DNA from 2 places in the Mycobacterium neumannii genome. Region 1 is predicted to be linked to the other one. Evidence: predicted binding sites of a transcription regulator. Region 1 holds the regulator's gene; the other holds the start of a gene.
What was found. The regulator LexA, encoded in region 1, represses DNA repair genes until DNA is damaged. The targets are predictions, from matches to a motif close to CGAACANNTGTTCG.

Region 1 (15,454 bases):
CCGCAAACGTGATCTTGCTGCCGTGGTCCGCGACGGTGAGGCCGCGCGTAGGCACCTTCTCGAAGCCAACCTGCGCCTTGTCGTTTCGCTGGCGAAGCGCTACACCGGTCGCGGCATGCCGCTGCTCGACCTGATCCAGGAAGGCAACCTGGGCCTGATCCGGGCGATGGAAAAGTTCGACTACGCCAAGGGATTCAAGTTCTCGACGTACGCCACGTGGTGGATCCGTCAGGCGATCACCCGCGGCATGGCCGACCAGAGCCGCACGATCCGGCTGCCGGTGCACCTCGTCGAGCAGGTCAACAAGCTGGCTCGGATCAAGCGCGAGATGCACCAGAACCTCGGCCGTGAAGCCACCGATGAGGAACTGGCCGCCGAGTCCGGGATCCCGGTGGAGAAGATCACCGATCTGCTCGAGCACAGCCGCGACCCGGTGAGCCTCGATATGCCGGTGGGCAGCGACGAGGAAGCGCCGCTGGGCGACTTCATCGAGGACGCCGAGGCAATGTCGGCTGAGAACGCGGTGATCTCCGAACTGCTGCACACCGACATCCGGCACGTGCTGGCCACGCTCGACGAGCGCGAGCAGCAGGTGATCCGGCTGCGGTTCGGCCTCGACGACGGTCAGCCCCGCACCCTCGACCAGATCGGCAAGCTGTTCGGGCTCTCCCGCGAGCGGGTGCGTCAGATCGAGCGCGAGGTGATGGCCAAGCTCCGCAACGGCGAACGTGCGGACCGCCTCCGCTCGTACGCAAGTTAGACCCCCGACACGATCCCCGCTGCTTCGACCGGCGGGGATCGTGTCGTATCAGCATGTGCCGGTGTCGCAGACGTAACAACGCAGTTCAGGCCCTTTAGCCGGTAGACTCGACCTCTGACGGAGGGTTAGCGCAATGAATGATCTGGTCGACACCACGGAGATGTACCTGCGGACGATCTACGACCTCGAGGAAGAGGGCGTGGTGCCCCTGCGTGCACGCATCGCAGAACGTCTCGATCAGAGCGGTCCCACCGTCAGCCAGACGGTGTCGCGGATGGAGCGCGACGGCCTGCTGCACGTTGCAGGCGATCGCCACCTCGAGCTGACCGACAAGGGCCGAGCCCTCGCGGTGGCCGTCATGCGCAAGCACCGCCTCGCCGAGAGGCTGCTCGTCGATGTCATCGGCCTGCCCTGGGAGGAAGTGCACGCCGAGGCCTGCCGCTGGGAACATGTGATGAGCGAGGACGTCGAGCGCCGGCTCGTCCAGGTTCTCGACAACCCGACCACCTCGCCGTTCGGAAACCCCATCCCCGGGCTTTCGGAGCTGGGCTTGATCAGCACGTCGTCGGAACGCGACCGGTTGAACCTCGTTCGGTTGACCGAGTTGCCCGCCGGAATGCCCGTCGCGGTCGTGGTGAGGCAGCTGACCGAGCATGTACAGGGTGACGCCGACCTGATCAGCAGGCTCAAGGATGCCGGTGTGGTGCCCAACGCCCGCGTGACCGTGCAGAGCAACGACCACGGCGGGGTGTTGATCGTGATCCCCGGCCACGAACAGGTCGAGCTGCCCCACCACATGGCGCACGCCGTCAAGGTCGAAAAGGTCTGACCTCCCGAGCGACAGCGGCGGCCGGCGGTCAACCGGCCCGTCTTCCGAATGCCTGCCTGGGCGGTAACCGGACTCCCAACTGGTCGGCCAAGCGGTAGCCGGTCGCGGCGAGTTCGCGGATCTGCTCCGGGCGCAGACCGGACTGCAGCGCGGTGTCGAGCATGCGGGCCATCCGATGGGCGCCGTCGCAGCGCAGCGCCGCCTCCAACGACACCCCCGCCAGCGGACCGTCACCGCGGGCGTAGGCCGAGAACGCCAACAACACCAGCGCTTCGGCCCGCCACGGCTCCGGAAGCCGCCGCGACAACTCCGCCCACAGCGACTCGGCGTGAGCCGCGCGCTCGCCGACTGCGAGCGCGTACAACGTGTCGCGCACCTGCAGATCGGTCAGGGCAGCCGCGATCCGGGTCACCACCTCGTCGGGCAGGTCGTCACCCTCGGACACCCGCGCGGCCGCCGCGATCACCGCCTCGATCTCGCCGCACGCATCGCCCTCCGATCGACCTGCCTGCGCGTCCTCGATCGGACCGGCTAACACCTGGGCGCGAGCGGGATCGGTGACCGCGATGACGTCCTGGAGTTCGGTGCGCCGGGCATAGAGGCGGCGCCCGTCCAGCACGGCGGCCATCGCGAGCGGCGACGCCGACGGGTCGTCCACGGTGCCCGCTGCGCCGCAGCCGTCGGCGCAGTGCCACCGCCCGCCGGCCGCGATCCGGTCGACGACATGCGCGGCGAGCAGTTCGATCCCCCGGTCGGCCAGGGCGGACGCCAGTGCGGCGGCCAGCTCGCGGTATTCGTCGTTGCACAGCCGACAGCCCGCACCGTCCTCGTCGACCACGACAGCGATCGCCGAGTCAGGTCGCGCCGCCGCGGCGACCTCGGCGATGTCCTCGACCGAATCGGTCAGCTCCTCGGAGAGGTCCACCCGCATGACGCATCCCATCGCGCCGCGGTCCACGGTCACGAGCACGAGGGATTTCTCGGGGACGAAGCCCAGAACGGCGGGCAGGGCGGCGATCAGCACCGCGGGGCGGTCGAGGTGGAAGTCGGGTGAAGGTGAGGTCGTCATGGGGTGACCTTCCCCGCCGCCTCGGACGGCAGCCGCCCGTCGACGTTGGTGGCCCGCGCCGCTGTGGATCAATCCGGGGTTGGGGATGAATTCAGCTTCGGTTGAGGCAGTCGGCGTGCAGAACCCGCTCAACCGGCGTACACCTTGTTGCCATGGCTTCCATGCTCGAGTACGACCTCGTGGTCATAGGTTCCGGACCTGGCGGGCAGAAGGCGGCGATCGCCGCCGCGAAGCTCGGGAAGACGGTCGCGGTCGTCGAGCGGGGACGCATGCTCGGCGGGGTGTGCGTGAACACCGGAACGATCCCCTCCAAGACGCTGCGCGAAGCGGTCGTCTACCTCACCGGCATGAGCCAGCGCGAGCTGTACGGCGCCAGCTACCGGGTGAAGGAGAAGATCACGCCCGCCGATCTGCTGGCACGAACGAGCCACGTCATCGGCAAGGAACAAGACGTCGTGCGCTCCCAGTTGATGCGCAACCGCATCGACCTCATCCAGGGCCACGGCAGATTCATCGACGCCCACACCGTCCTGGTAGAGGAACCCACCCGGGGTGAGCGCACCACCGTCAGCGGCGAGTACATCGTGATCGCCACCGGCACCAAACCGGCCCGTCCTGCCGGTATCGAATTCGACGAGAACCGTGTGCTGGACTCCGACGGGATCCTCGACCTCAAGTCGCTGCCCTCGACGATGGTCGTGGTCGGTGCCGGGGTGATCGGCATCGAATACGCGTCGATGTTCGCCGCGCTGGGCACCAAGGTCACCGTCGTCGAGAAGCGCGACAGCATGCTCGACTTCTGCGATCCCGAGATCGTCGAGGCGCTGAAGTTCCACCTGCGCGACCTCGCGGTGACGTTCCGGTTCGGCGAGGAGGTGACGGCAGTGGACGTCGGATCGGCGGGCACCGTGACCACGCTGGCCAGCGGTAAGCAGATCCCCGCCGAGACCGTGATGTACTCCGCGGGTCGGCAGGGCCAGACCGAGCATCTCGACCTCGACAACGCCGGACTGCAGACCGACGCGCGCGGCCGCATCGACGTCGACAGCAACTTCCAGACCAAGGTCGACCACATCTACGCGGTCGGCGATGTGATCGGCTTCCCGGCGCTGGCCGCGACGTCGATGGACCAGGGCAGGCTGGCGGCCTACCACGCGTTCGGCGAGCCGGCGAAGGGCATGACCGACCTGCAGCCGATCGGCATCTACTCGATCCCGGAGGTGTCCTACGTCGGCGCGACCGAGGTCGAGCTGACGCGCAGCGCGATCCCCTACGAAGTGGGGGTATCGCGCTACCGCGAGCTGGCCAGGGGTCAGATCGCCGGCGATTCCTACGGCATGCTCAAACTGCTGGTCGCGACGGACGATCTGCGCCTGCTCGGCGTGCACATCTTCGGCACCAGCGCCACCGAGATGGTGCACATCGGCCAGGCCGTGATGGGCTGCGGAGGAACCATCGACTACCTTGTCGACGCCGTGTTCAACTACCCCACCTTTTCGGAGGCGTACAAGGTCGCGGCCCTGGATGTGATGAACAAGCTGCGCGCGCTCAACCAGTTCCGCGCCTAGCCCGGCCGGGTCGCACCGCAAACGTTTTCACGGCTTCGCGCATGGGATGCCCGCCAGCGGGAACGCAACGTGCGCGAGACTAGTTGTCACTGTACGAAGACGTTAACGGTCTGGCACCACCGCAAGGAGGCGAGGCTCATGGCTGACGACGCTGGTCACCCCGAACAGCACTACCAGCCGGAACACTCAGGCATGTACGAGTTGGAGTTCCCCGCGCCCCAGCTGTCGTCCACGGACGGCCGGGGGCCGGTGCTCATCCACGCCCTCGAAGGCTTCTCCGACGCCGGGCACGCAATCCGGTTGGCCGCCCAGCACCTGAAGGACACACTCGACACCGAGTTGGTGGCGTCGTTCGCGATCGACGAGCTGCTGGACTACCGGTCCCGCCGCCCGTTGATGACGTTCAAGACCGACCATTTCACTCACTACGAGGATCCGGAGCTCAACCTGTACGCGATGCGCGACAGCGTCGGCACCCCGTTCCTTCTTCTGGCCGGCCTGGAGCCGGATCTGCGCTGGGAGCGGTTCATCACCGCGGTCCGGCTTCTGGCCGAACGGCTCGACGTCCGCCGCGTGGTGGGGCTGGGCACCATCCCCATGGCGGTGCCGCACACCCGGCCCATCACGATGACTGCGCATTCGAGCGACAAGGAACTCATCGCCGACCACCAGCCGTGGATCGGCGAGGTTCAGGTTCCGGCGAGTGCGTCGAACCTGCTGGAGTTCCGGATGTCGCAGCACGGGCACGAGGTGGTCGGCTACACCGTCCACGTCCCGCACTATCTGGCGCAGACGGACTATCCCGCGGCGGCCGAGGCGCTACTGGCCGAGGTCTCCAGAAACGCGTCTCTCCAGATCCCGCTCGAGGCGTTGGTCACGGCCGGCGCGGAAGTCCTGACCAAGATCAACGAGCAGGTCGAGCAGAGCCCCGAGGTGGCGCAGGTGGTCGCCGCTTTGGAACGCCAGTACGACGCCTACATGGCGGCCCAGGAGAACCGGTCCCTGCTCGCCAAAGACGAGGACCTGCCCAGCGGTGAGGAACTCGGCGCCGAGTTCGAGCGGTTCCTGGCCCAGCAGGCCGAGAAGAAGTCGAAGGACCGATTCGAAGACGGCGACGACGCCGGATAACGGGGGGTGGCCCGGTCAATGGGCGACTCGAGGGGCGCAGTGCGCGGCGGCCCGCTAAGTTGACGCAATGCCGCCTCGAAAGCCGAATCTTCGCCCCGTACGGGATCTCACCCCCGTGCTGCAGTTCCGCACCATCCACGGTTACCGGCGCGCGTACCGGGTGGCCGGTTCGGGGCCCGCGATACTGCTGATCCACGGAATCGGCGACAACTCCACCACGTGGGAGACGGTTCAGTCGAAGCTCGCGCAGCGATTCACTGTCATCGCACCGGACCTGTTGGGCCACGGCAAGTCCGACAAACCGCGTGCCGACTACTCGGTCGCCGCTTATGCCAATGGGATGCGAGACCTGCTCAGCATCCTCGACATCGACCACGTCACGGTGATCGGTCATTCGCTGGGCGGCGGCGTGGCCATGCAGTTCGCGTACCAGTTCCCGCAGTTGGTCGACCGGCTCATCCTGGTCGGCGCCGGTGGGGTCACCAAAGATGTCAACATCGCGTTGCGCTTCGCCTCCCTGCCGATGGGCAGTGAGGCGCTGGCGCTGCTGCGGTTGCCGTTCGTGCTGCCTGCCGTGCAGGCCGTGGGCCGCGTCGCCGGCGGGGTCTTCGGCTCGACCGGCCTCGGTCGCGACCTGCCACAGGTGTTGCGCATCCTCAACGACCTGCCCGAACCGACCGCGTCGTCGGCGTTCGCCCGCACGCTGCGCGCTGTCGTCGATTGGCGCGGTCAGGTGGTGACCATGCTGGACCGCTGCTATTTGACGCAGTCGGTTCCCGTTCAGCTGATATGGGGTAGCTGCGACGCCGTGATCCCGGTCAGCCACGCCCGGATGGCGCACGCCGCGATGCCGGGATCGCAGTTGGAAATCTTCGACGGCTCCGGCCATTTCCCGTTCCACGACGACCCGGACCGTTTCGTCGGGGTGGTGGAGAAGTTCATCGACAGCTCCGAACCGGCGGTCTACGACCAGGAATACCTGCGCGGGCTGCTGCGGGCGGGGATCACCGAAGGCGCGATCTCCGGATCGGCCCACACTCGGATCGCGGTGCTCGACGCGATGGAGACGGACGAACGCAGCGCGACCTGAGCGTCCTGCGCGCAGCGACCCGGCCAACGGCACTCGAATACGAAGTAGCATCGGGCCCATGGCCATCGACGTGACGGTGTTGCGAGTCTTCGCCGACCCTGACGGCAATCACGGAAACCCACTCGGTGTCGTCGACGCCGGCACCGTGGACCCCGACGATCGCCAGCGGATAGCCACCCAATTGGGTTACAGCGAAACTATTTTCGTCGACCTGCCCGCCCCGGGTACGAGCACGGCATACGCGCGTATCCATACTCCGGTCGTCGAGCTGCCGTTCGCCGGACACCCCACTGTCGGCGCGGCGTGGTGGCTCCGCGAGCAGGGCACTCCGGTCCACACGTTGCGGGTCCCGGCCGGCCTCGTCCAAGTTGCCCACGATGACGGCCTGACCTCCGTTCAGGCCCGTGCGGAGTGGGCACCGGAGTTCGCCGTCCACGACATCGGCTCCGTCGACGAGCTCCTGGCGCTTGACCCGTCGGATTATCCCGACGACATCAATCACTACCTGTGGACGTGGATCGACCGGGACAAGGGTGAGTTGCGGTCACGGATGTTCGCGACCGATCTTGGTGTGCCCGAAGACGAGGCCACCGGCGCCGCGGCCGTTCGGATCACCGACTACCTCAGTCGTGACCTGACGATCGTGCAGGGTAAGGGCTCGCACATCTACACCACGTGGAGTGCCGAGGGCTGGGTGCGTGTCGCCGGCCGCGTCGTCAACGACGGCATCAAGCAGATCGACTGATTGGACCTACGACAGCCGGTCAGCTGGCGGTCGGTTGCGGCGAATTCCGATGCGCTCGCAGCGCCTCGATTTCGCGTTCGAAATCCTCGGCCGAGGTGAAGCCGCGATACACCGAGGCGAAGCGCAGGTAGGCCACCTCATCGAGATCGCGAAGCGGCCCCAGGATGGCGAGTCCCACTTCGTGGCTGGGGATCTCGGGCGATCCCGCGGCACGCACGGTGTCCTCGACCTGCTGTGCCAGCAGGTTCAGTGCATCCTCGTCGACCTGACTGCCTTGGCACGCCCGGCGCACTCCCTTGATGACCTTCTCGCGGCTGAACGGCTCAGTGACACCGCTGCGCTTGACGACGGCCAGTATGGCGGTCTCGACCGTGGTGAACCGGCGTCCGCACTCCGGGCACGAACGCCGCCGCCGGATGGCCTGGCCCTCGTCGGTTTCCCGCGAGTCCACCACGCGCGAATCAGGGTGACGGCAGAACGGACAGTGCATCACCGCTCCTTCGCCGCGCCAACAGAGGACCAACTCGAACCTCTCCGAGCGTACCCGCGGCGGGTTGCGAAAGCCCAGTACCGGGCTGAACGGCACATAGTCGGCCGATCTGTCGGTGAACATGTCTGCGCAGCAAGCTGTTTGGCCGGCCGGTGACCGTCAGCCGACCGGCGCGATCAGTGTCTGGCCGGCGTCCAGTGCGGGCGAGTCGAGCTGGTTGAGCTCGCTGATCCGCTCCATCACCTGGCTCACGGGCGCGTCGGGGGCCACGCGCATGGCGACGTGCTGCAGGCTCTCGCCGGTCTGGACCTGCACCACCGCGAGGCGCTCCGGCACCGCGGTCGAGGTCGTGCCCACGACGCCGCCGAACTGCGCGACCAGGCCGAGCCACATCGTGATGCCCGCCGCGACCAAGGACAGGAGCACCGTGGTGGCGGGGGTGATCGGTCGCCGTCGGTGCGATGCACGCGACATCAGCACGCCGGTTCCCCGGTAGCGTACCGCCGCTGTGCTCGGTCGGGTGGCCGCGGCGTGCCGACGACGGGCGCTCGCGGGCCGGATACCGGTCCTGACCACGCGCGGGGCCTGGAATTCGTGGGTGTCGAGAACGGTCATCTGCCTGCCTTCCGATCCGCTGTTTCGCTCTTGTGTTCGAAGATAGTCGATCACATGTTCGAAAGATAGAACGTGTGATCGAACTGTTGTGAAACGATAGGACAGGCCACCGACAGAAAAACGATGCGCGATTCTCGCGACTTCCGGACGCATCCCGACTCCGACACGCCCTCGAACACATGTTTGATTAATCGAGTGCGGCGGGTTACATTCGGCGGCATGGACTCCAGCAGCGATAAACCGGACGGCACAGGCGGGGCCAGATCTGTGGACTCTGGACTCACCGAGCGTCAGCGCACCATCCTCGACGTCATCCGCGCATCGGTCACCAACCGTGGCTACCCGCCCAGCATCAGGGAGATCGGCGATGCGGTCGGTTTGACCTCCACATCCTCGGTCGCGCATCAACTGCGCACGCTGGAGCGCAAGGGCTACCTGCGGCGCGACCCCAACCGGCCGCGCGCCGTCGACGTGCGCGGCGCCGACGACCACGTGACTCCGATCGTCGCCACCGAACTCGCCGGCTCCGATGCCCTACCGGAGCCGACGTTCGTGCCCGTGCTCGGGCGCATCGCCGCGGGCGGGCCGATCCTAGCCGAGGAGGCTGTCGAAGACGTCTTCCCGCTGCCGCGCGAATTGGTCGGCGAGGGCTCGCTCTTCCTGCTCAAGGTCGTCGGCGACTCGATGGTCGATGCCGCGATCTGCGACGGCGACTGGGTTGTGGTGCGTCAGCAGAACGTCGCCGACAACGGGGACATCGTGGCCGCGATGATCGACGGCGAAGCCACGGTGAAAACGTTCAAACGTACGCGCGGGCAGGTGTGGTTGATGCCGCACAACCCGGCCTTCGATCCGATTCCAGGTAACGACGCCGCGGTGCTCGGCAAGGTCGTCACCGTCATACGGAAGATCTAGTCGGCTCGGACGAAACCGTTCGTGCGCGCGAATTCCTCGCTGGAGAACCAGATTTCGGCTTGTACCTCGTCGTAATCGGCTGAGGTGGGAAGCCAATAGAGCCCCGACTGGGTGTCGGCCTTGATCGGGTAACCCTCGGGCGGCTGCCCGGAGTCACCGAACGGAAGGCGAAACGCCGGGCTGGGTACTTCCGGCTCGTCGATGACGATCCTGGCGTGACGGCCCGTGTCGGTCAGCGGATCCCGTCGCAGAGGTTCGTGTTCCACCGGCAAGGCGGGTATATCGCGTTCCTCGAACCCCAGGTCGGGCTCCTCGAATCGCTCGTCAGACGCCGCGTACAGCTCGTCGTCACGCTCTTCGGGTAGCGCGTCGCGCTCGTCGGGTAGCGCGTCGCGGTCCGCGGGCGCACCGTCCTGCTCGCCGGCGGTCTCAGCCGCGCCGGCGGCCAGGCGCCCCGCGGCGATGCCGGCCTCTCCGGAACTCGGTATCCGTGTCGGCGCGGTGTCGACGTTGTCTGGGTTCTCCTCACCCGCGGCGAATGCCGACGTGTCCGAGGCATCACCGAAGTCCGGCGACGGCGCCTCCCAGGGATTGGCCGATGACGCCGAGCCCGACTCCCCCGACGCAGACAACGCGCCCAAACCCTCAGTGGCATACCGATCGCCGAACATCGCCGCGGACGGATCCCCGCCGCTCGACCCGGCTGCCCCCGAACCCAGTGTGCTGTAGGCCTGTTCGGCCTCCGCGCCGTACGAGTCGTCGTAGTGGTCCTCGACGGGACCGGGTCGATCGACGTCGCTACGACGCCGGTTGCGCAGGCTCGCAAACGCCACCAGGCCCACAAGGATGAGCACCGGCACGATCGCCAGCAGCCACCACCAGCTGAAGGCGAACCAGTTCCCGTCACCACCGGAGTCCGAAGCGCGCGGCGTGCCGGGCGTATCGGAGGCCTGCTCGGCGGGGACCTCCAGGCCGGCCAACTCGGTCGCGAGGTTGGGCGGCTCGGTGCTGAACTCACCGGTTGACCGATTCCAGTTGACCACGCCGCCGGTGAACCGCTGCGTGATGACGTCACCCTTCTCGGACTGGTCGGCCATCGGTGCGCCGAGCGTCCCCTCGGCGCCGTCGAGTTTGTCCCACGCCGCACTCATCGCGCCGCGCACCAGCACAGCGCCGTGGTCCGGCGTCCAGAAGATCACCGGTTTGTCGTCGGCGGCGAAGCGCGCCGTCCGGCTCGCGGTGGCCAGCCCGCCGTCGGCCTCACTGGCGATCGGGAATCCGAGATCGCCCTCGGGCCCGCCGAGGCTTTCGTACTTGGCCAGGACCTGACCGGTGACGACTCGCGCACCTGTCGCGGGACTGTAGAAGATCTTGCCGCCGGCGAAGTTCTGCCCCAGACCGTCATCGCCTATCGGGTACGGCGGTCCCTCCGCGGCGCCGAGAGGACCCAGCGGGCCTCCCGCCGCGCGGCGTGCCGCGTTGATCGCCGACGTCGCGTCGCCGGGGATCTGCAGGTCCGCCAATTGCGCGGCGAGGTCGGGCGGCACGGTGGTGAACGTCTTGTCGCGGGTGTTGTAGGTGATCTCGCCGCCGGTGAACTTCTGGGTGATCAGATCGCCGCGGTAGGTCTCGTCGTCGGCGGGCACACCGAGCCGTCCGGTGGAGCCGCCCAACTTGTCCCATGCCGCGTTGATCGGTCCCCGGACCACACGCGCGCCGGTGTCCTGGGTCCAGAAGATCACCGGGTTGTCGCTGGCGCTGAACGTGACGTTGAAGCTGCCGGGCGCCCGCCCTGGCCCGTCGTCCATGGTCGGGAATCCCAGGTCGCTGTCGGCGGGGCCGCCGAGCGATTCGTACTTCTCCAGGATCGCGCCGCGCATGATGTGAGCGCCGGTATCGGGTGTGAAGAAGATCTTGCCGCCTGCGAAGTTCTGTGCGAAACCGTCGCCCACCGGGTACACGTCGCCCTGCCTGGGTCCCAATGGGCCGCCGTCACCGCCGCTGCCGTCCCAGGCCGCGGTGATCGCGGCGTTGGCGGCATCGGATTCCGGTGAGGCGCTCGCCACCGGCGGTAACAGTAGGGCCACGGCGCCCACGAGCAGACCGATCGCCATCCGGCCCAACACCGTGGTGCCCCGGCTGTTCTGCCCGATCATTCGACCTCCCGGGTCGGTACGAAATTTCGCTCGGATTTCTCGCACCCGTCCTCTATCTGTCGTCAGACGCCAATAACCAACGAACACGCCGATCTTCGGATGAAAATACCTGCCGATACTCCATTCGCTGTGGATAACCCCGCCGTGCCGCCTCGATTAATCGCGACCGCATCGCCCAATTTCGCACCGCGGTCTCGTTGGCAGCGCAGCAATTAGTTTGCACGCGAGCGTGGGGAATGGCGGACATTCGCGAACTATTTGCACAAATATTGGTAGCTACCAGGCAATGTCTCGCGCGATCGACGACCTGTGCACGCGATTGCGGCCGAATTGCCATTCGCTATCCGTGGGCGCCGATGGTTAATCGACCGGTGCGTCGGCCGGACCGGGCCGGCCGGTGTCCGCACCTAAACTGACGCCATGCCTGCCCCGGTCAGCCTGACGCACTGGGGCGCCTTCGCCGCCCACATGCGAGACGGCGACATCTACGCGGTCAGACCGTTCGACGGCGACGCGGACCCCTCACCGTTGCTGGGCAATCTGCCGGGTTCACTTCGGCACCGCTCACGGATAGCCACACCCGCCGTACGCCGCGGCTGGTTGCGCGACGGGCCGGGTCCGAGCACTCGGCGGGGTAACGACGAGTTCGTCGCTGTCACGTGGGACCAGCTGACCGACCTGCTCGCCGACGAGCTGCGCCGTGTCGTCGAAACGCATGGTAACGAGGCGATCTTCGGCGGTTCGTACGGCTGGTCAAGCGCGGGCCGATTTCACCACGCCCAGAGCCAGGTCCACCGCTTCCTGAATCTCCTTGGCGGCTACACGTTTTCCCGTCACTCCTACAGCCTCGGCGCGACAGGTGTCATCATGCCGCGCGTCGTCGGTACGCACGACGACCTGTTCAAGCGGTCCACCGCGTGGGACGTCATCGTCGAGCACACTGAACTTCTCGTGTGCTTCGGCGGGCTGGCGCTGAAGAACACGGCGATCAACCACGGTGGGACCACCGCGCATCCGGCGCGCGATGCGCTGCGACGCTATCGAGCTCGCGGCGGACAGGTCGTGTCGTTCTCACCTCTGCGCGACGACGTCGACGGTGAGTGTGAATGGTTCGCGCCGGTGCCCGGCACCGACGTGGCGATCATGCTCGCGCTCGCCTACGTGTTGGCCACAGAGGGGCTGGCCGACCGCGACTTCCTGGCCACGTACTGCACCGGTTATGAACGCTTCGAGCGCTATCTCCTCGGAGCGGACGACGGCGTGCCGAAAACTCCTCGGTGGGCGTCGGTGATCTCCGGCATACCCGCCGACGACCTGGTCCGCTTGGCCCGGCGGATGTCGCAGCACCGCACGATCGTCACGGTCAGCTGGTCACTGCAACGCACACGACACGGCGAACAGGCGCCGTGGATGGGTCTGACATTGGCCGCCATGCTGGGGCAGATCGGCCTTGCGGGTGGCGGATTCGGGCACGGCTACGGTTCGATGAACGAGCCCGGCCTGCCGCCGCTGCGGACCGGATTGCCAAGGCTTCCACAGGGCATCAATCCCGTGCGCACGTTCATTCCGGTCGCCGCGATCAGCGATCTGCTGTTGCGGCCCGGTGAGCCGTTCGACTACAACGGCCAACGGCTGGTCTTCCCCGACATCAGGTTGGTGTACTGGGCCGGCGGTAACCCGTTCCACCACCACCAGAACATCCCGCGACTGCGGCGCGCGCTCGGCCGCGTCGACACGCTCGTTGTGCACGAACCCTATTGGACCGCCATGGCCAAACACGCCGATATCGTCGTGCCGTCGACGACATCGTTCGAACGCGACGATTATTCGGGATCGCGCAACGATCCCATGCTGATGGCGATGCCCAAGCTCGCCGAACCGTTCGCCCAATCACGGGACGACTACGCGACTTTCGCCGCGCTGGCGGACCGACTGAGCTTCGGCGACCAGTTCACCGAGGGCCGTACACCGCGACAGTGGCTGGCGCATTTGTACGAGAAGTGGGCGGCCGAACTGGATTTCGCCGTACCGACGTTCGAGGAGTTCTGGAGGCGCGGGCAGCTGCGGTTGCCTGTCGAGGAGGGCCTCACCCTGCTGGCCGACTTCCGCGCCGACCCCGTCACCCACCGACTCGGCACTCCGAGTGGCTTGATCGAGATCTTCTCCGCCGACATCGACGGCTTCGGCTACGCCGACTGTGCCGGGCACCCGAAATGGTTCGAACCCGCCGAATGGCTGGGCGGCTCACGAGCAGCCGACTATCCTCTGCACCTGCTGGCCAACCAACCGGCGTCTCGGCTGCACGGTCAACTGGACGGTGGAGCGGTCAGCCAGAAGTCGAAAGTTCAAGGGCGCGAGCCGATCCGGATGCACCCGCGGGACGCCGACGCCCGCGGTCTCGTCGACGGCGACGTGGTGCGGGTGTTCAACGACCGCGGGGCGTGCCTGGCCGGCCTGGTGATCGACGATCGCCTGCGGCCCGAGGTCGTGCAGTTGTCGACCGGGGCCTGGTTCGACCCCGTCGATCCGGCCGACCCGGATTCGATGTGCGCACATGGAAATCCGAACGTGTTGACCGATGACGTGGGTACCTCGTCGCTTGCGCACGGCTGCACGGGCGCACATGTGCTGGTGCAGGTGGAGAAGTACACCGGTGATCTGCCGCCGGTGCGGGCACACGAGCCGCCCGTGATCGACGGGCTGTGAGGCTTCTCACCGAAAGTTGTCCGATTAGCGAAACCTTGTTTCGGGTATTGGACGGTCACACCGACCGATCGGCAAGGAGGAAGCCACGTGTCCGACGACAAGAACAGCGGGCCCGAAGAGGCCATCAAGGGCGTCGTGGAAGGCGCCAAGGGCAAGGCCAAAGAGGTGCTGGGCGCGGTCGCGGGTCGCGACGACCTGTACCGCGAGGGCAAGGCCCAGCAGGACAAGGCGGATGCGCAGCGCGACGCCGCTCAGAAGGAAGCCGAAGCTGAGAGTGCCCGTGCGGCGGCCAAGACCGCCGAGAAGCGGCAGGAATCCGAGCAGCGGCCGACGGACGACCGGTAGATCTTTTCGAGCGAGAGGCGCAGAGGCACAGCCTCTGCGCCTCTTTGCGTGCTCAGAGCCCGCAGGAACGGGTCAGAACGTCGCGTACTCGCGCAAGGCGGCCGCCAGTGGAACCGGAACCCGGGCCTTGATCCTCGTCCCCTCGGCGGTGTGTTCGGTGGCATCGACGCGGCCATCGGCGTGCACGCGGTTGACCAGATCGCCGCGCTCGTAAGGGATCGTCACGTCGACCACGGTGTCGGTGGGTGTGATCAGCTCGGCCATCCGCTGCTGCAAACGCTCCAGGCCGTCACCGGTGCGCGCTGAGACGAACACCGCATCGGGCAGGGCCCGGCGCAACTGCGCCAACGTCAAAGCGTCGGCCGCGTCGATCTTGTTGACCACCAACAGTTCCGGCGCTGGAGCGCTGTCGTCGACCGGATTGGACGTCTCCCCCGGAGTGGCTCCGGTGATCACCTCGTTGACCACCGTGCGCACGGCGTTGATCTGAGCGAGCGGATTCGCGTCGGATCCGTCGACGACATGCACCAACAGGTCGGCCTCGACGACCTCCTCCAGCGTGGAGCGGAAGGCCTCCACGAGCTGGGTGGGCAGGTGACGGACGAACCCGACGGTGTCGGTCAGCACGAACGGCCTGCCGTCGGCGAATTCGCCTCGGCGCGTTGTTGGTTCGAGTGTTGCGAACAATGCGTTCTCCACCAGCACGCCCGCTCCGGTGAGCGCGTTGAGCAGGCTGGATTTACCCGCGTTGGTGTAGCCCACGATCGCGACCGACGGCACCTCGCTGCGCCGCCTGCCGCCGCGCTGGGTGTCGCGGATCTTCTTCATGTCCTTGATGTCGCGGCGCAGCTTGGCCATCCGCTCGCGGATACGGCGGCGGTCGGTCTCAATCTTGGTTTCACCCGGACCGCGCAGACCCACGCCGCCACCTGCGCCCCCGGCGCGGCCGCCGGCCTGCCGGGACATCGACTCGCCCCAACCGCGCAGCCTGGGCAGCATGTACTCCATCTGCGCCAAGGTGACCTGCGCCTTGCCCTC
Region 2 (15,454 bases), on a different contig from region 1:
GGAACAGCTTCGTCGGTTCGGTGGCCGCCAGCCGGATCGGCCCCTCGTCGGCGGGCACCCACGCCGCGGATCCCCGGGTCAGCGTGACGGTGCCACCCTTGGCGTGCACCACCGTCGAACCCTCGGCGCACAGCAACAGCTGCGGACCGTCGTGCCGCGTGGGCGCGTCGATTTCGTAACCGAGCCTGTCGGCGTCGATGTCGAGCACCGACAGCGAAAACTCCTGAGCCGGTGTGCGGTACACCCATTCGATGCCGTCTTCGACGTTTTCGGGCCGGACCACCACGTCCTCGGCGGGCGTGAAGTCGAGCACCCGCAACAACTCGGGGACATCGACGTGCTTGGGCGTCAGCCCACCGCGTAACACGTTGTCGGAGTTGGCCATCACCTCGACACCGACACCGCTGAGATAGGTGTGCAGGTTACCCGCGGGCAGGTAGATGCCTTCGCCGGGACTCAGGGTGATGCGGTTCAGCAACAGGGACGCCAGCACACCGGCGTCACCGGGATACCGTTCGCCGAGTTCGAGCACCGTCTTTGCCTCGGCCGCGAATTCGTCTCTGCCCGAACACACGTAGTGGATGGCCCCGTCGATCACCGCGGGCACCAAGACGTCGACATCGGGTTGCGGCGCGGTGATCCAGGTCGTGAACAGCGCGCGCAGTCCGTCACCGTCCGGTTGACCGGAGAGCAGGTTGACGAACGGATCGAGATCGCTGACCTCGAGCGCACGCATCAACTCGATGGTCCGGGCCACCGGCCGGAAGCCGGCGAGCGCCTCGAACGGCCGCACGGCGACGATCAATTCGGGCTTGTGGCTGGGGTCGCGGTAGTTGCGGTTGGGTGCCGAGACCGGGATACCGAGCCTGTTCTCCCGTTCATAGCCCTCCACCGCCTGCTCGGCGCTGGGATGCGCCTGCAGCGAGAGCGGCTCGTCAGCGGCCAGCACCTTGACCAGAAACGGCAGCGCCTCGCCGAAGCGCGCGCAGACCGCCGCGCCCAACTGCCCCTCGGGATCGTCACGCAGCGCATCCAGTAGCGAAAGCTCACCGGCTTCGGTCTCCAACATGGCCGGGTCACCGGGATGGGCGCCGAACCAGAGCTCGGCTTCGGGATGTGCTGTGGGACTGGGCTTTCCAGTGAACTCGGCAATGTCCGTGCGCGAACCCCAGGCATAGGTCCGCACCGCTCCGCGTAGCAAGTGCACTTGGCTAACCTCGAACTAGTTTCAGGTAGACGGCGGTCATCTCCAAGCGGACGGCGAGCATGGCCAACTGTTGTTCCATGCTGCCCGCCGCCGTCGACGCGTCCGGCACGGCTGCTGCCTCCGGCAGTTCCGGCACGTCCTGGGCGCTGATCACATCGACATCGTCCAGATCCGCGGCCCGGGCGGCGACGATCGGTTGCTCGGCATCGGTGGTGAGCACGAATGTGCGCATCCGCCGGGGAAGCGGACCGTCGATCTGTTCGTCGTGGAACATCGACTGCTCCCGGTCCGCCGCCGACGTGCCTCCCATGCCGCCGCGCAGCACCACGAGCGCATCGGCGAAGCCGGCGGCGGCCACGACCCGATGGGCGACGCGCAACATGGTGGCCGCGCAGTGCCGGGCCAGCGCCAGCGTCGCCGCGCTGTCGCCGGCCAGCACCACTTCGCGCTCCGACATCCGTTCGGCCAGTGTCTTGGCCGGATTGGTGAACAGCTCTCGGTTCGCGCTGTTGCGAAGCGCCTCGGCGTCGAGTTCGTCGGCCATCGCGTGGAGATCGACGTGCATGGTGGGGTCGACGACGTCGAGGGTGGCCAGGCCTGCGGCGAGGTAGCGCACGAACCCGAAGTCGTCGGGCACCCACACCCTGGGCGACAGCACCGCCGCCCGCCCGGCCGCGACGTCGCGCAGCGGCCCTTCATACGGCGCGGCGACCACGATGCGCGCCCCGCGGCGCACTCCGGTGGCGGCCGCGTTCACCAGAGCGGGATCGCCCGGGTCATCGCCCGCGACGACCAAGACATCCAATGGGCCGATCCACGGCGGCACCTCGGAGGCGACGACGATGGGCGCGGCCACCGATCCGCCCCATGCCGAAGCGAGCAGCGATCCGGCAGTCTCCGCATTGCCGCGACCGGCGACCCAGATCACCGTCCGCGGTGTCCCGTCGGTGCGCAGCGAATCGAGTTCGCCCTCCGCGAGCGCGGCGGCGGTGGCACGCACCTGGGCGCCCGCCATCGACGCGGCGCGCAGCAGCCCGTCGCGGTCGGCGCCGAGCAGTGCGTCGACGTCGTCGAGGTCGATGATGGCGGCCGAAGGAGACGGCCCGGTGGTCACGTGACCACCTCGGAGTTGGACGGGAGTCGCCCACGGACGGTGTCGGAGACCTGTCCGACGATCCGGTCGACCTCGTCGGTAATGCGGGCTTCGACGTTGAGTCGCAGCAGCGGTTCGGTGTTGGACATGCGCAGGTTGAACCAGGTGCCCTCACCGAGGTCGACGGTTACACCGTCGAGGTGGTCGATGGAGTGGATCCGGTTGCCGAACGATTTGAGCACCTCGTCGACGCACCGCTCGGCGTCGGCGACGGTGAAGTTGATCTCGCCGGACGCCTCGTAGCGCTGGTAGTCGGCCATCATCTCCGACAGCGGCCGGTGTTGTTCGCCGAGCGCGGCCAATACGTGCAGGGCGGCCAGCATTCCGGAGTCGGCGCCCCAGAAGTCGCGGAAGTAGTAGTGCGCCGAATGTTCTCCGCCGAAGATCGCACCGGTCTCGGCCATCAGCGCCTTGATATAGGAGTGCCCGACACGGCTGCGAACCGGCGTACCGCCGCGCTCCGTCACCAGTTCGGGCACTGCCCGCGAGGTGATCAGGTTGTGAATCACCGTGGCGCCGATCTCCCTGCCGAGTTCCCGCGCAGCGACCAACGCGGTCACCGCTGACGGCGAGACCGGATGCCCTTTCTCGTCGACGACGAAACACCGGTCGGCGTCGCCGTCGAACGCCAGGCCGATATCGGCGCCGGTCTGCAGGACGAAGGCCTGAAGATCGGTCAGGTTCGCCGGATCCAGCGGATTGGCTTCGTGATTGGGGAACGTGCCGTCGAGTTCGAAGTACAGCGGCTCCAGCGTGATACCCGAGATCGGTCCGAGCACCGCGGGCGTGGTGTGGCCTGCCATGCCGTTGCCCGCGTCGACGGCGACCTTGAGCGGTCGCAGGTCGGCAAGGCTCACCAGCGAGCGCAGGAACTCGCCGTAGTCGGCCAACACGTCGCGGTCGCTGATCGTGCCGTCCGCACCGTCGTAGCCGGGGACGCCGGCGATGACCTCTTCGGCGATGGTCGACAGGCCGGTGTCCTTGCCCACGGGTTTGGCGCCGGCGCGACAGAGCTTGATGCCGTTGTAGGCGGCCGGGTTGTGGCTGGCGGTGAACATCGCGCCGGGGCAGTCCATGAGGCCCGACGCGAAGTACAGCTGGTCGGTCGAGGCGAGTCCGATCCGCACCACGTCGAGGCCCTGGGCGGTCACGCCGTCGGCGAACGCGTCCGCCAGTGCGGGTGAGCTGGCCCGCATGTCGTAGCCGACGACGACCTGCGAGGCGCTGTCTCGGACGAGGCGGGCGAAGGCGCCGCCCACGTCGGCGACGAACGACTCGTCGAGTTCCGTACCGACCAAGCCGCGCACGTCATAAGCCTTGATGACGCGATGAACCGCCGCGGCGGGCCGGGACATTAGGACTCCTTGTGACACGGACTACTACTGGCGCCAGCCTAACGGTCCGGCCAGACGTGCACGTCGGCTAGTCGGTGGGGTCCGGCAGCACCCGCAGATGGCCTCGGCGGCGGCCGTTGGACTCGGGTCGCCTGGCAGGCGGCGCCATCAGCGAGCCTCCAGGTGCACCGGTGACGGGGTCGGAGAACCCGGTCGCCATCCGGTTGATCGGCGGAGCGACGTCGCGCCCCTCCCGGACCGCATCGGCCAGCGCGACGAGGTCGTCTTCGTCGGGGTGTGAGGGCAGCGGGCCGGCGTGCCGCACCAGTTCCCACCCGCGGGGCGCGGTGACGCGGCCGGCGTGCACGACGCACAGGTCCCATGAATGCGGTTCGGCCACCGTCGCGAGGGGGCCGACGACCGCCGTGGAGTCGGCGTAGACGAATGTCAGCGTCGCGACCGCATAGTGCGGACACCCGGGCCGGCAGCAGCGACGGGGAACGTTCACAGCGGAAGGCTATCGTGGCCGCACTCCGCATGCCGCCGGACACGCGCAGCCTGCCGACGGCCGATCTCGAACCGTTACGATCCAGTTCATCGCGCACGAAAGGAGCACCCAAGCGGTGGCCAAGCGTGGACACATGCGCGCGCGCCGGGGTCGCGGGATGCGCGGGCCGTTACTCCCCCCGACCGTGCCGGGCTGGCGCAGTCGCGCCGAGAGGTTCGACATGGCGGTGCTGGAGGCCTACGAGCCGATCGAGCGGCGTTGGCAGGACCGGCTGGCGACACTGGACGTCGCGGTGGACGAGATACCACGCATTGCGCCCAAGGATCCCGACAGTGTGCAGTGGCCGCCGGAAGTGATCGCCGACGGGCCGATCGCGCTGGCCCGGCTGATCCCGGCGGGCGTGGACGTCAGGGGGAACGCAACACGCGCGCGAATTGTGCTGTTTCGCAAGCCAATCGAGCGGCGGGCCAAGGATTCAGTCGAGCTCGAGGAGCTGCTGCATGAAATCCTGGTGGCTCAGGTCGCCACATATCTGGGCGTCGAGCCTTCCGTCATCGACCCGACGATCGACGACGACTGATCTCGCGGCTCAGATGATTCCGCGCTTGAGGCGGCGACGCTCGCGCTCTGACAGGCCGCCCCAGATCCCGAAGCGCTCGTCATGCGCCAACGCGTAATCCAGGCAGGCGTCGCGCACCTCGCAGCCCTGGCAGATGCGCTTGGCTTCGCGCGTCGAGCCGCCCTTCTCCGGAAAGAACGCCTCGGGGTCGGTTTGGGCGCACAGCGCCTTCTCCTGCCAGAGTTCGTCCTCCGGTGTCAGTGCCGGCGCCACATCGATCGGGTCGGGCACCAAACTCAGCTGGGGACGCCGGGGCGTCTCAACCGGTGCCGGTTCCGAATGGGCGTGCGGCGCGCTGTCTACTGAGCCGAAGACTCGGCTGTCGAACCGAACCAGACGATCGAAATCGCCGTACTCAAAAGACATCTTCCGCCTCCTCACCTGGTCTCGTTGATCCCCTATAAGTGGCCCGCAGAGATGCGGAACACTTCCAATTCGAACAAGTGATCGAATCTCGGTCTGCGGCACCGGAACCGGATGGCCTACCGGGAAATGACACTGCTGTGATTACACACGCGTCAGTCGCCCTGGTCAAGCTCTAGAACAGGAATTCATACCATTCCGTGATCGAAATACGGCGAGTCGTGACCTCGGCGTGTCCATCACACTCCCGCCCACCGGCCCGGGCCGCCACTCCTGCCCGTACCGAATTCGGTTGGACGGCCTACGCTCGGTCGATGTGAAGGTCACCGTACTGGTCGGCGGCGTCGGCGGCGCCCGCTTCCTACTTGGCGTGCAACATCTGTTGGGGCTTGGGCAGTTTGGTGGCGCTAAAGGTACTGCTGGGACTGATGATACTGCTGAGCACGAACTGACTGCAGTGGTCAATGTGGGTGACGACGCGTGGATGTTCGGCGTGCGGATCTGTCCGGACCTCGACACCTGCATGTACACCCTCGGCGGAGGTATCGATCCCGAACGCGGCTGGGGACATCGCAACGAAACCTGGCATGCCAAGGAGGAACTCGCGGCCTACGGCGTGCAGCCCGATTGGTTCGGCCTCGGCGACCGGGACCTGGCGACACATCTCGTCCGCAGCCAGATGTTGCGCGCGGGCTATCCGCTGTCGCAGGTGACCGAGGCGCTGTGCGCGCGATGGGCCCCCGGGGCCAGGCTGCTGCCCGCCAGTGACGACCGCAGCGAAACCCACGTCGTCATCACCGATCCCGGACCCGGCGAGTACGCCGGCGAGAAACGTGCCATCCACTTTCAGGAGTGGTGGGTGCGATACCGGGCGAAAGTACCAACGCACAGCTTCGCTTTCGTCGGCGCCGAAAAAGCCACTGCCGGACCCGGCGTCGCCGAGGCCATCGAAGCCGCCGACGTCGTGCTCATCGCGCCGTCCAACCCGGTGGTGAGCATCGGCGCGATCCTGGCCGTACCCGGTATCCGCGGCGCGCTGCGTTCGACACCGGCGCCGGTCATCGGCTACTCCCCGATCATCGGCGGAAAGCCGTTGCGCGGCATGGCCGATGAATGCCTGTCGGTGATCGGCGTGCCGAGCACGTCCGAAGCCGTCGGCAGGCACTACGGCGCGCGCTCCGGTGTCGGCATTCTCGACGGCTGGTTGGTGCACGACGGAGACGGCGCGGCGGTCGACGGTGTCGAGGTGCGTGCGGTGCCACTGCTCATGACCGATCCCGAGGTCACCGCCGAGATGGTTCGCGCCGGAATGGATTTGGCAGGCGTGAAGCCATGAGCGGCGACCATGGCTCAACGGCGCCGCCGAGCGGCGACCATGGCTCGGCCGCCGCGGTGGAGCTGCTGCCCGTTGCGGGGTTGCCCGAGTTCCGCCCCGGCGACGACCTCGCCTCGGCGATCGCCGAGGCCGCGCCGTGGCTGCGCGACGACGACATCGTCGTGGTCACCAGCAAGGTGATGTCGAAGTGCGAGGGCCGCATCGTCGACGCGCCGATCGACCCCGAGGAGCGCGACGTGCTGCGGCGCAGGCTCATCGACGCCGAGGCGGTCCGCGTGCTGGCGCGTAAGGGACGCACGCTGATCACCGAGAACGCGATCGGCCTCGTTCAGGCCGCCGCGGGTGTCGACGGCTCCAACGTCGACTCCGCCGAACTCGCGCTGCTTCCAACCGATCCCGATGCCAGCGCCGCGGCACTGGCGTCGGCGCTGCGCGAGCGGCTCGGCGTGACGGTCGGCGTCGTCGTCACCGACACCATGGGCCGGGCCTGGCGCAACGGGCAGACCGACGTGGCGATCGGCGCGGCCGGCGTGACCGTGCTGCACGGTTACGGCGGTTCGGTCGACCGGCACGGCAACGAACTGATCGTCACTGAGATCGCGGTCGCCGACGAGATCGCCGCGGCAGCGGATCTGGTGAAGGGCAAGCTGACCGACATCCCGGTCGCGGTGGTGCGCGGGTTGCGGCTGCCCGACGACGGTTCCACCGCGCGCCGGCTGGTTCGGGCGGGCGAGGAGGACCTGTTCTGGCTCGGCACCGAGGAGGCCATCGCGCTCGGCAGGAGTCAGGCGCAGCTGCTGCGCCGGTCGGTGCGGCAGTTCACGGCCGAGCCCGTGGACGCCGAGCTCGTGGAATCCGCTGTCGCCGAGGCCCTCACTGCGCCGGCGCCGCATCACACCCGACCGGTGCGGTTCGTGTGGCTACAGGATCCCGCCCGACGGGAGGTCCTGCTGGATCGGATGAAAGACAAGTGGCGCGCCGACCTCACCGCCGACGGGCGCGCCGCCGACGCCGTCGAGCGTCGCGTCGAACGCGGCCGGATCCTCTATGACGCACCAGAGGTCGTCATCCCATTTTTGGTGCCCGACGGCGCGCACGACTATCCGGACGCCGACCGCACGGCCGCGGAGCACACGATGTTCACCGTCGCGGTCGGCGCGGCGGTGCAGGCGCTTCTGGTGGCGTTGGCGGTGCGGGGTGTCGGGAGCTGCTGGATCGGGTCGACGATCTTCGCCCCCGACATCGTCCGTGAGGAGCTCGACCTGCCCCACGACTGGGAACCGTTGGGCGCGATCGCGATCGGCTACGCGCAGGACGGGCCGTCCGGCCCGCGGCCTCCCGTGCCGACCGACGAACTGCTGGTGCGCAAGTGAGCCTGCACGCATCAGCGGTGGAGGTGCTGAGCCGTTGGCGCGCACCGGATCCCGCACAGGACACCCTGCGGCACGCGGTGCTGGCGTTCTTGGCGGCCCGACCCGACGGTTGCCTGCGTGAATGCGTCGCGGGCCACGTCACCGGGTCGGCCCTCGTGCTCGACCACGCCGGGACCCACGCACTGCTGACACTGCACCCCCGGTTCGGGCGATGGCTGCAACTCGGCGGGCATTGCGAGCCGACCGATCCCGATGTCGTGACGGCCGCACTGCGAGAGGCCACCGAGGAGTCCGGCATCGGTGGTCTCACGATCGACCCGACCATGGCCGCGCTGCACGTCCACCCCGTCACGTGCTCGCTGGGGGTGCCGACCCGTCACCTCGACATGCAGTTCATCGTCCACGCGCCCGTCGACGCCGAAACCGCCATCAGCGACGAGTCTTTGGACTTGCGGTGGTGGCCGCTGGACGCGCTGCCCGAGGATTGCGACTTCGGTCTCACCCAACTGGCGGCGGCCGCCCGCGCCAGGTGATTTCGGTGTCATCCGTTGCGCTCAGCGCAACCAACGACACCGAAATCGCGGGCTAGACGTCGGTCGAGAACCGGATCCCGCCGTCTGGGATCGTCACGCCCGGCCACACGCGTGCACCGCGCAACAGTTCGCAGCGGGCACCGATGTCGGCGCCGTCGCCGATCACGCCGTCGCGGATCAGCGCGCGCGGGCCGATGCGGGCCCCGAACCCGACGATCGAGCGTTCGATCACCGCGCCGGCGCCCACCCGCGCGCCGTCGAAGATGACCGCGCCGTCCAACCGTGCGCCCCCGGCGATCTCGGCACCTCGACCGACCACCGCGCCGCCGATCAGCAGCGCCCCCGGTGCGACGCTGGCGCCGTCGTGCACCAGCTTTTCACCGCGGTGCCCGCCCAACGCGGGTGACGGCGCGATACCGCGCACCAGATCCGCCGACCCCCGCACGAAATCCTCCGGTGTGCCCATGTCGCGCCAGTAGGTGGAGTCGACGTAGCCGCACACCCGGAGCCCGTCGGAGAGCAGGCCCGGGAACACCTCGCGTTCGACCGAAAGCGCCCGGCCCTTGGGGATGCGCTCGATCACCTCGCGCTTGAACACATAGCAGCCCGCGTTGATCTGATCGGTCGGCGGGTCCTGGGTCTTCTCGAGGAAGGCGGTCACCATGCCGTCGGAATCGGTTGGCACGCAACCGAATGCCCGAGGGTCACCGACACGCACCAGGTGCAGCGTCACGTCGGCGGCGTTGTCCTCATGCGAGTTCAGCAGCGCGCGAAGGTCGGCACCCGACAACACGTCGCCGTTGAACACCAGCGCGGTGTCGTGGCGCAGCTTGCCCGTGACGTTGGCGATGCCGCCGCCGGTGCCCAGCGGTTCGGTCTCGACGACGTATTCGATCTGCAGGCCGAACTTGGACCCATCGCCGAACTCGGACTCGAACACCGCGGCCTTGTACGACGTGCCCAGCACGACGTGCTCGATACCGGCCTCGGCGATGCGCGACAACAGGTGCGTCAGAAACGGCAAGCCGGCCGTCGGCAGCATCGGCTTGGGCGCGGACAGGGTCAGCGGCCGCAGCCGGGTGCCCAAACCACCGACGAGGATGACGGCATCGACGTGTGCGGGATTCACTTGCGCCGTCCTTTCGCCCGGTTGCGTCGTGAGCTGCGGACCACCAGGCCCGCACGCGCGGCGAGCGAGCTTCGGATCGTCCACCGCAGCGGACCCTGCCACCACCTGGGGTACCGATCCGCGAGGAAAGTGTAGGTGCTGGTGTGATGGGCGGCCAAGTTGCGCGCGGGGTCCTTGCCGGTCGCGTGCCCCTTGTCGTGCAAAACCTCGGCGGCCGGCACATACACGTTCTGCCAGCCCGCCCGCGACAGCCGATCACCGAGGTCGACGTCCTCCATGTACATGAAGTAGCGCTCGTCGAAGCCCGAGATCTCCTCGAACGCCGACCGGCGCAGCAACAGACACGATCCCGACAGCCAGCCGACGGCGCGTTCGCTGGGCTCCCGGCGCTCTTGGCGGTATTCGGCGGTCCACGGGTTGGACTTCCAGAACGGTCCCACGACGGCGTGCATCCCGCCGCGCACGAGGCTGGGCTGGTGCCGCGCCGATGGATACACCGAACCGTCCGGGTCGCGGATCAGCGGGCCGAGCGAACCCGCATGCGGCCAGCGGGCAGCGGCCTCCAGCAGGATGTCGATGCTGCGCGGACCCCACTGCACATCGGGGTTGGCCACGATGAAGAAGTCGTTGTTGTCCGAGTCCGTCAGGTACTCCGCGACCGCGCGGTTCACCGCGCTGCCGTATCCGAGATTGCCGCCGGTGGGCAGCAATCGGACGTTGGGATAGCGTGCGAGCGCCTCTTCGGGTGCGCCGTCGGTCGAGCCGTTGTCGGCCATCACCACTGTCACCGGCCGGTCGGTGGCATGCGACAGCGTCGCCAGGAACCGGTTGAGGTGTGGACCCGGCGAGTACGTCACCGTGACGACCACCAACTCGTCACTCATGTGCCACCCGTTCCGAACTCACGGCGTCGAGGGTATCGGGCCGCCACGCCCGTACCGCGACAGCGCATCCGCGAGCGCCTCGCGCCACGGTCGCAGCGGGGTGAGGCCGGCATCGGCGGACCGCCGGCCCGACAGCGCCGTGTACGTCGGGCGCTGCGCGGGCCGTGGGCTTTCGGCGCCGGCGACGGGCCGCAACCGCCCGGGGTCTGCGCCGACGGCCTCGAAGATCGCGCGCGCCTGGTCGTAGCGGCTGGCCTCCCCGTCGTTGGCGGCGTGCAGCACCGGTGCACTGATCGCGCCGTCGGCGATCTCCAGCAGCGCCGCGGCGAGGTCACCGGCGTAGGTCGGGGATGCGGTCTGGTCGGCCACCGCCTCGACCGTTTCGTCGCCGGCGGCCTTTCGGCGCATGGTCGCGGCGACGTCCGTACCGTCGCCGCCTTCGTACACCCACGACGTGCGCACGACGTGTGCGCCGGGCAGGGCGGCCAACACGGCCCGCTCCCCAGCGAGTTTGGTGCGGCCGTAGACGTTCACCGGCGCGGTCTCGTCGTCGATCTCATACGGGCGGCGCGCTGCGCCGGAGAACACGTAGTCGGTCGAGATGTGGATCAGGCGGGCGCCGACGGCGGCGCACGCCCGCGCGAGGTGAGCCGGTCCGTCGGCATTGACCGCGTGCGCACGGTCCTGTTCGGTCTCGGCCGCGTCCACGTTGGTGTACGCGGCGCAGTTGATCACCACGTCACCGGATTCGATGACACGCTGGGCGGCCGCCGCATCGGTGATGTCGAGCTCCGACGACGTCAGCGCCAGCACCTCGCGGCCCTGCTGGCGGGCCTGAGCTGCGAGAACCCGACCGACCATGCCGCCTGCACCGGGAATGACGATCCGGCCCGGCCCGCGAGAAGTCATGGTCACGAGTCTGGCACGCCGAGGCGCGCTACCCGCTTCGTGCCCGTCTCGCCAGTAGCCTGGGCTGATGCCCGGTCGACTGCTCCGTGTCATCGCCGTGTCCGCGGCCTTGGCGATCGTGGTCGGTACGGGCGTCGCGTGGGGCAAGATCCGCTCGTTCGAATCCGGCATCAACCACATCTCGTCGATCGCGCTGGGCGAGGGCGGCGAAGACGGCGCGATCGACATCCTGCTCGTCGGCATGGACAGCCGCACCGACGCGCACGGCAATCCTCTATCCCAGGAGGAACTGGCGACGCTGCGGGCGGGCGACGACGAAGCCACCAACACGGACACGATCATCTTGATCCGCGTCCCCAACAACGGAAAATCCGCGACCGCCATCTCGATCCCGCGCGACTCCTATGTCGAGGCACCGGGAATCGGCAAGATGAAGATCAACGGCGTGTACGGCTCGGAACACCTCGAGAAGATGACCGAGCTCGTCGAGCAGAAGGGCGTGGACCCGGCCGAAGCCGAGCCGCAGGCCAAGGAAGCCGGACGCGAAGCCCTGATCAAGACCGTGGCCAACCTCACCGGCGTCACCGTCGACCACTACGCCGAGATCGGACTGCTGGGCTTCGCGTTGATCACCGACGCCCTCGGCGGCGTCAACGTGTGTTTGAAAGAGCCCGTGTACGAACCGCTTTCGGGAGCCGACTTTCCTGCCGGCTGGCAGAAGCTCAACGGCCCGCAGGCGCTGAGCTTCGTCCGGCAGCGCCACGATCTGCCACGCGGCGACCTCGACCGGGTGACGCGTCAGCAGGCGGTGATGGCTTCCCTTGCGCACGAGGTGATCTCCGGCAAGACGCTGTCGAGTCCGGCCACCTTGAACCGCCTGCAGGATGCCGTGCAGCGCTCCGTCGTACTCTCCGACGGTTGGGACGTCATGCAATTCGCCGAGCAACTGCAGAAGCTGGCCGCGGGCAACGTCGCGTTCGCCACCATTCCAGTGCTGCAGGAGAACGGTTGGAGCGACGACGGGATGCAGAGCGTCGTGCGCGTGGACCCCAGTGAGGTCAAGAGCTGGATCGAAGGCCTGCTGGACGAGCAGGACGAAGGTAAGACCGAGCAGATCGCCTACACGCCCGACAAGACCACCGTCGAGGTGGTCAATGCCACCGAGGTCAACGGCCTGGCCGCCGCGGTGTCGCAGGTGCTGACCAATAAGGGGTTCACCCCCGGCGCGACGGGCAACCACGAGGGCGACCCGGTGGCCAGCAGCCAGGTGCGCGCCAACAAGACCGATGACCTTGGCGCACAGGCTGTCTCGAAGGACCTGGGCGAGTTGGCGATCGTCGAGGACCCGTCGGTGGCCCCGGGGCACGTGCGCGTGGTGCTGGCCGACGACTACACCGGTCCGGGTTCGGGCCTGGACGGCAGCAACGTTCCGACGCTGACCACCGATTCGGTGGCCGTCGGCTCGACCGAGACCGCTCCGCCCCCGTCGCCGATCCTGACCGCCGGATCCAACGACCCGGAGTGCGTCAACTAACGTCGACGAGCGTGACGACCGTCAGTGGGGCAATCCTCGACCCGCTCATGGCCTCGGACCCCGCAGGCCCCCGCATCACCTACTACGACGACGCGACCGGCGAGCGCATCGAGTTGTCCACCGCCACGCTCGCGAACTGGGCCGCCAAGACCGCCAACCTGTTACGCGACGAGTTGGACGCAGGCCCGTCGTCTCGCATCGCGGTCCTGCTGCCCGCACACTGGCAGAGCGCCGCCGTGTTCTTCGGTATCTGGTGGATCGGCGCCGAGGTGGTGCTCGGGGACGCTTCGGTGGACTCCGCCGATGTCGCGCTGTGCACCGCCGACCGGTTGGCCGAGGCCGACGGGGCGGTCGGGATGGGCAGCGGAATAGGCGAGGTCGCGGTGCTGTCGCTGGACCCGTTCGGCAAGCCCGCGGCCGATCTACCGGTCGGTGTCACCGACTACGCCACCGCGGTGCGGGTACACGGCGACCAGATCTCACCGGAGCGCATGCCCGGCCCCGCGCTCAACGGCCGCGGCGTCGACGAGGTGCTCACCGCGGCCCGCCAGTCCGCTGCGGCACAGGGTTTCACCGCATCCGACCGAGTGCTGTCCAGCGCCGGATGGGATAGCGCCGACGAGCTCGTCGACCACATGCTGGCCGTCTTCGCCGTCGGCGCCTCGCTCGTGCAGGTGGCCAATCCCGATGTCGCGCTGGCCGACCGCCGCAGGGCCACCGAGAAGGTCACCAAGGGCTGAGAGCCATATCGGCGAAATGGGGCTTTCGCCGACGCGGAAGCCCTCGCAGTGCCACGCTGGAGGACGTGATCGACCGGCGCGAATTCTTCGTGCTGTCGGCGGGCGTGGCGGCCGCCGTCGTGGGCGGCTGTTCGTCGAAGACGCCCGAGCCGGCGTCGGCCGATCGGGCCTCGGGGCCGGGATTCGACATCACGTTCACCCCTGCCGAGGTTGACGTCGACCTCGGCGGAGTCACCGTCCGCACCTGGGCGTACGGCGACAGGGTGCCCGGCCCGGAGATCCGCATCCGCAGAGGCGACAGGATGCGCGCACAGCTGGACAACGGGCTGCCCGCCCCGACCACCATCCACTGGCACGGTCTGGCCATCCCCAACCCCATGGACGGCGTGCCCGTGTTGTCGCAGCCCGCCGTACCCGCGGGCCAATCGTTCACCTACGACTTCGTCGTGCCCGACGCCGGGACGTACTGGTACCACTCCCATGAGGGCACCCAACTCGACCGCGGGCTGTACGGCCCCCTGATCATCGAAGACCCCGCCGACGGCGCCGACTACGACGACGAACTCGTCGTCGTGCTCGACGATTGGGTCGACGGCACCGGCCGCACCCCCGACCAGGTCCTTGCCGAACTGAACAAGGCGGGCATGCCGGCGATGCCGAACATCCCGGACGCCGGCATCAACCCGGCCACCCCGCTCGGCGACGACGGCGGCGACGTCACCTACCCCTACTACGTCATCAACGGACGCGTGACCGCCGATCCGGAGGTCGTCGATTACCGTGCCGGACAACGCATTCGACTGCGTGTCATCAATGCCGGTTCGGACACCGCGTTCCAGGTCGGTGTGCCCGGACACCCGCTGCGGGTGATCGCGACCGACGGGTTCCCGGTCGAGTCCAGGCAGGCCGATTCGGTCATCCTCGGGATGGGAGAACGGGCCGATGCGATCGTCACCCTGCACGCGTCGGCGCCGGTCATCGCCGCGGCGTACCGCAAGGACGGCTACGCGAGGCTCGACATGCGCGTCGACAACAAGGCAGGCACGGGCAACATCGACGACTACGTCGCGACGCTGCGGACCCAGCCCCCGCTCGACACCGCGACGCTGGCGGCCACACCCGAGGTGAACCTGCCCGACCGCGCCGCCCAGCAGGTCATCGACATGCGGTTGGCCGGTCCGGTCAACGGCTACACCTGGACGATCAACGGAAAGCGCTACGACCCGCCCCGCGACGGATACGCGGTGGCACGTGACCAACGCGTGCGCATCCGCTATGTCAACGAGTCGAAGATGTTCCACCCCATGCACTTACACGGCCACACGTTCCAGGTGATGGGGGCCGACGGCCCGCGGGCCCGCAAGGACACGGTGCTCGTCGCGCCGCTGCGCACCGTCGACATCGACTTCGACACCGACAACCCCGGGCGGTGGATCACCCACTGCCACAACACCTATCACCTCGAAGCGGGGATGGCCACCTTCATCGAGTACACCTGAGCGGGGCTACTTCAGTAGCGCGCGGGACATCACCACGCGCTGAATCTGGTTGGTGCCCTCGTAGATCTGGGTGATCTTGGCGTCGCGCATCATCCGCTCGACCGGGAAGTCGGTGGTGTAGCCGTAACCGCCGAACAGTTGAACCGCGTCGGTGGTGACCTCCATCGCGACATCGGAGGCGAAGCACTTCGACGCCGAGGAGATGAACCCGAGTTCGGACTCGCCGCGTTCGGCCCTGGCGGCGGCGGAGTACACCGTCAACCGCGCGGCCTCGATCTTCATCGCCATGTCGGCGAGCATGAACTGCACCGCCTGGAAGTCAGCGATCGGTCT

Region 2: cofD (2-phospho-L-lactate transferase) is a predicted target of LexA. The motif match lies at 5,258-5,271, and genes of this name have one in related genera.

Annotation. Positions count from the first base shown of each region.
Region 1 covers NZ_NKCO01000001.1:208,722-224,175, forward strand. Annotated here, with positions in the region: gene sigB (sigma-70 family RNA polymerase sigma factor SigB) at 1-760, shown strand, start outside; gene CEX88_RS01105 (iron-dependent transcriptional repressor DtxR) at 894-1,589, shown strand; gene CEX88_RS01110 (DUF4192 domain-containing protein) at 1,618-2,658, opposite strand; gene sthA (Si-specific NAD(P)(+) transhydrogenase) at 2,820-4,226, shown strand; gene CEX88_RS01120 (proteasome assembly chaperone family protein) at 4,365-5,354, shown strand; gene CEX88_RS01125 (alpha/beta fold hydrolase) at 5,422-6,444, shown strand; gene CEX88_RS01130 (PhzF family phenazine biosynthesis protein) at 6,503-7,189, shown strand; gene nrdR (transcriptional regulator NrdR) at 7,209-7,679, opposite strand; gene CEX88_RS01140 (LysM peptidoglycan-binding domain-containing protein) at 7,839-8,294, opposite strand; gene lexA (transcriptional repressor LexA) at 8,514-9,209, shown strand; gene CEX88_RS01150 (LGFP repeat-containing protein) at 9,206-11,365, opposite strand; gene CEX88_RS01155 (molybdopterin guanine dinucleotide-containing S/N-oxide reductase) at 11,786-14,071, shown strand; gene mbp1 (microaggregate-binding protein 1) at 14,159-14,416, shown strand; gene hflX (GTPase HflX) at 14,489-15,454, opposite strand, start outside.
Region 2 covers NZ_NKCO01000014.1:77,583-93,036, forward strand. Annotated here, with positions in the region: gene manA (mannose-6-phosphate isomerase, class I) at 1-1,207, opposite strand, end outside; gene CEX88_RS16925 (TobH protein) at 1,212-2,321, opposite strand; gene CEX88_RS16930 (phosphomannomutase/phosphoglucomutase) at 2,318-3,715, opposite strand; gene CEX88_RS16935 (DUF3499 domain-containing protein) at 3,783-4,202, opposite strand; gene CEX88_RS16940 (metallopeptidase family protein) at 4,360-4,782, shown strand; gene CEX88_RS16945 (WhiB family transcriptional regulator) at 4,792-5,052, opposite strand; gene cofD (2-phospho-L-lactate transferase) at 5,501-6,520, shown strand; gene CEX88_RS16955 (coenzyme F420-0:L-glutamate ligase) at 6,517-7,893, shown strand; gene CEX88_RS16960 (NUDIX hydrolase) at 7,890-8,426, shown strand; gene manB (mannose-1-phosphate guanylyltransferase) at 8,479-9,555, opposite strand; gene CEX88_RS16970 (glycosyltransferase family 2 protein) at 9,552-10,439, opposite strand; gene rfbD (dTDP-4-dehydrorhamnose reductase) at 10,458-11,348, opposite strand; gene CEX88_RS16980 (LCP family protein) at 11,416-12,882, shown strand; gene CEX88_RS16985 (TIGR03089 family protein) at 12,870-13,622, shown strand; gene CEX88_RS16990 (multicopper oxidase family protein) at 13,688-15,121, shown strand; gene CEX88_RS16995 (acyl-CoA dehydrogenase) at 15,128-15,454, opposite strand, start outside.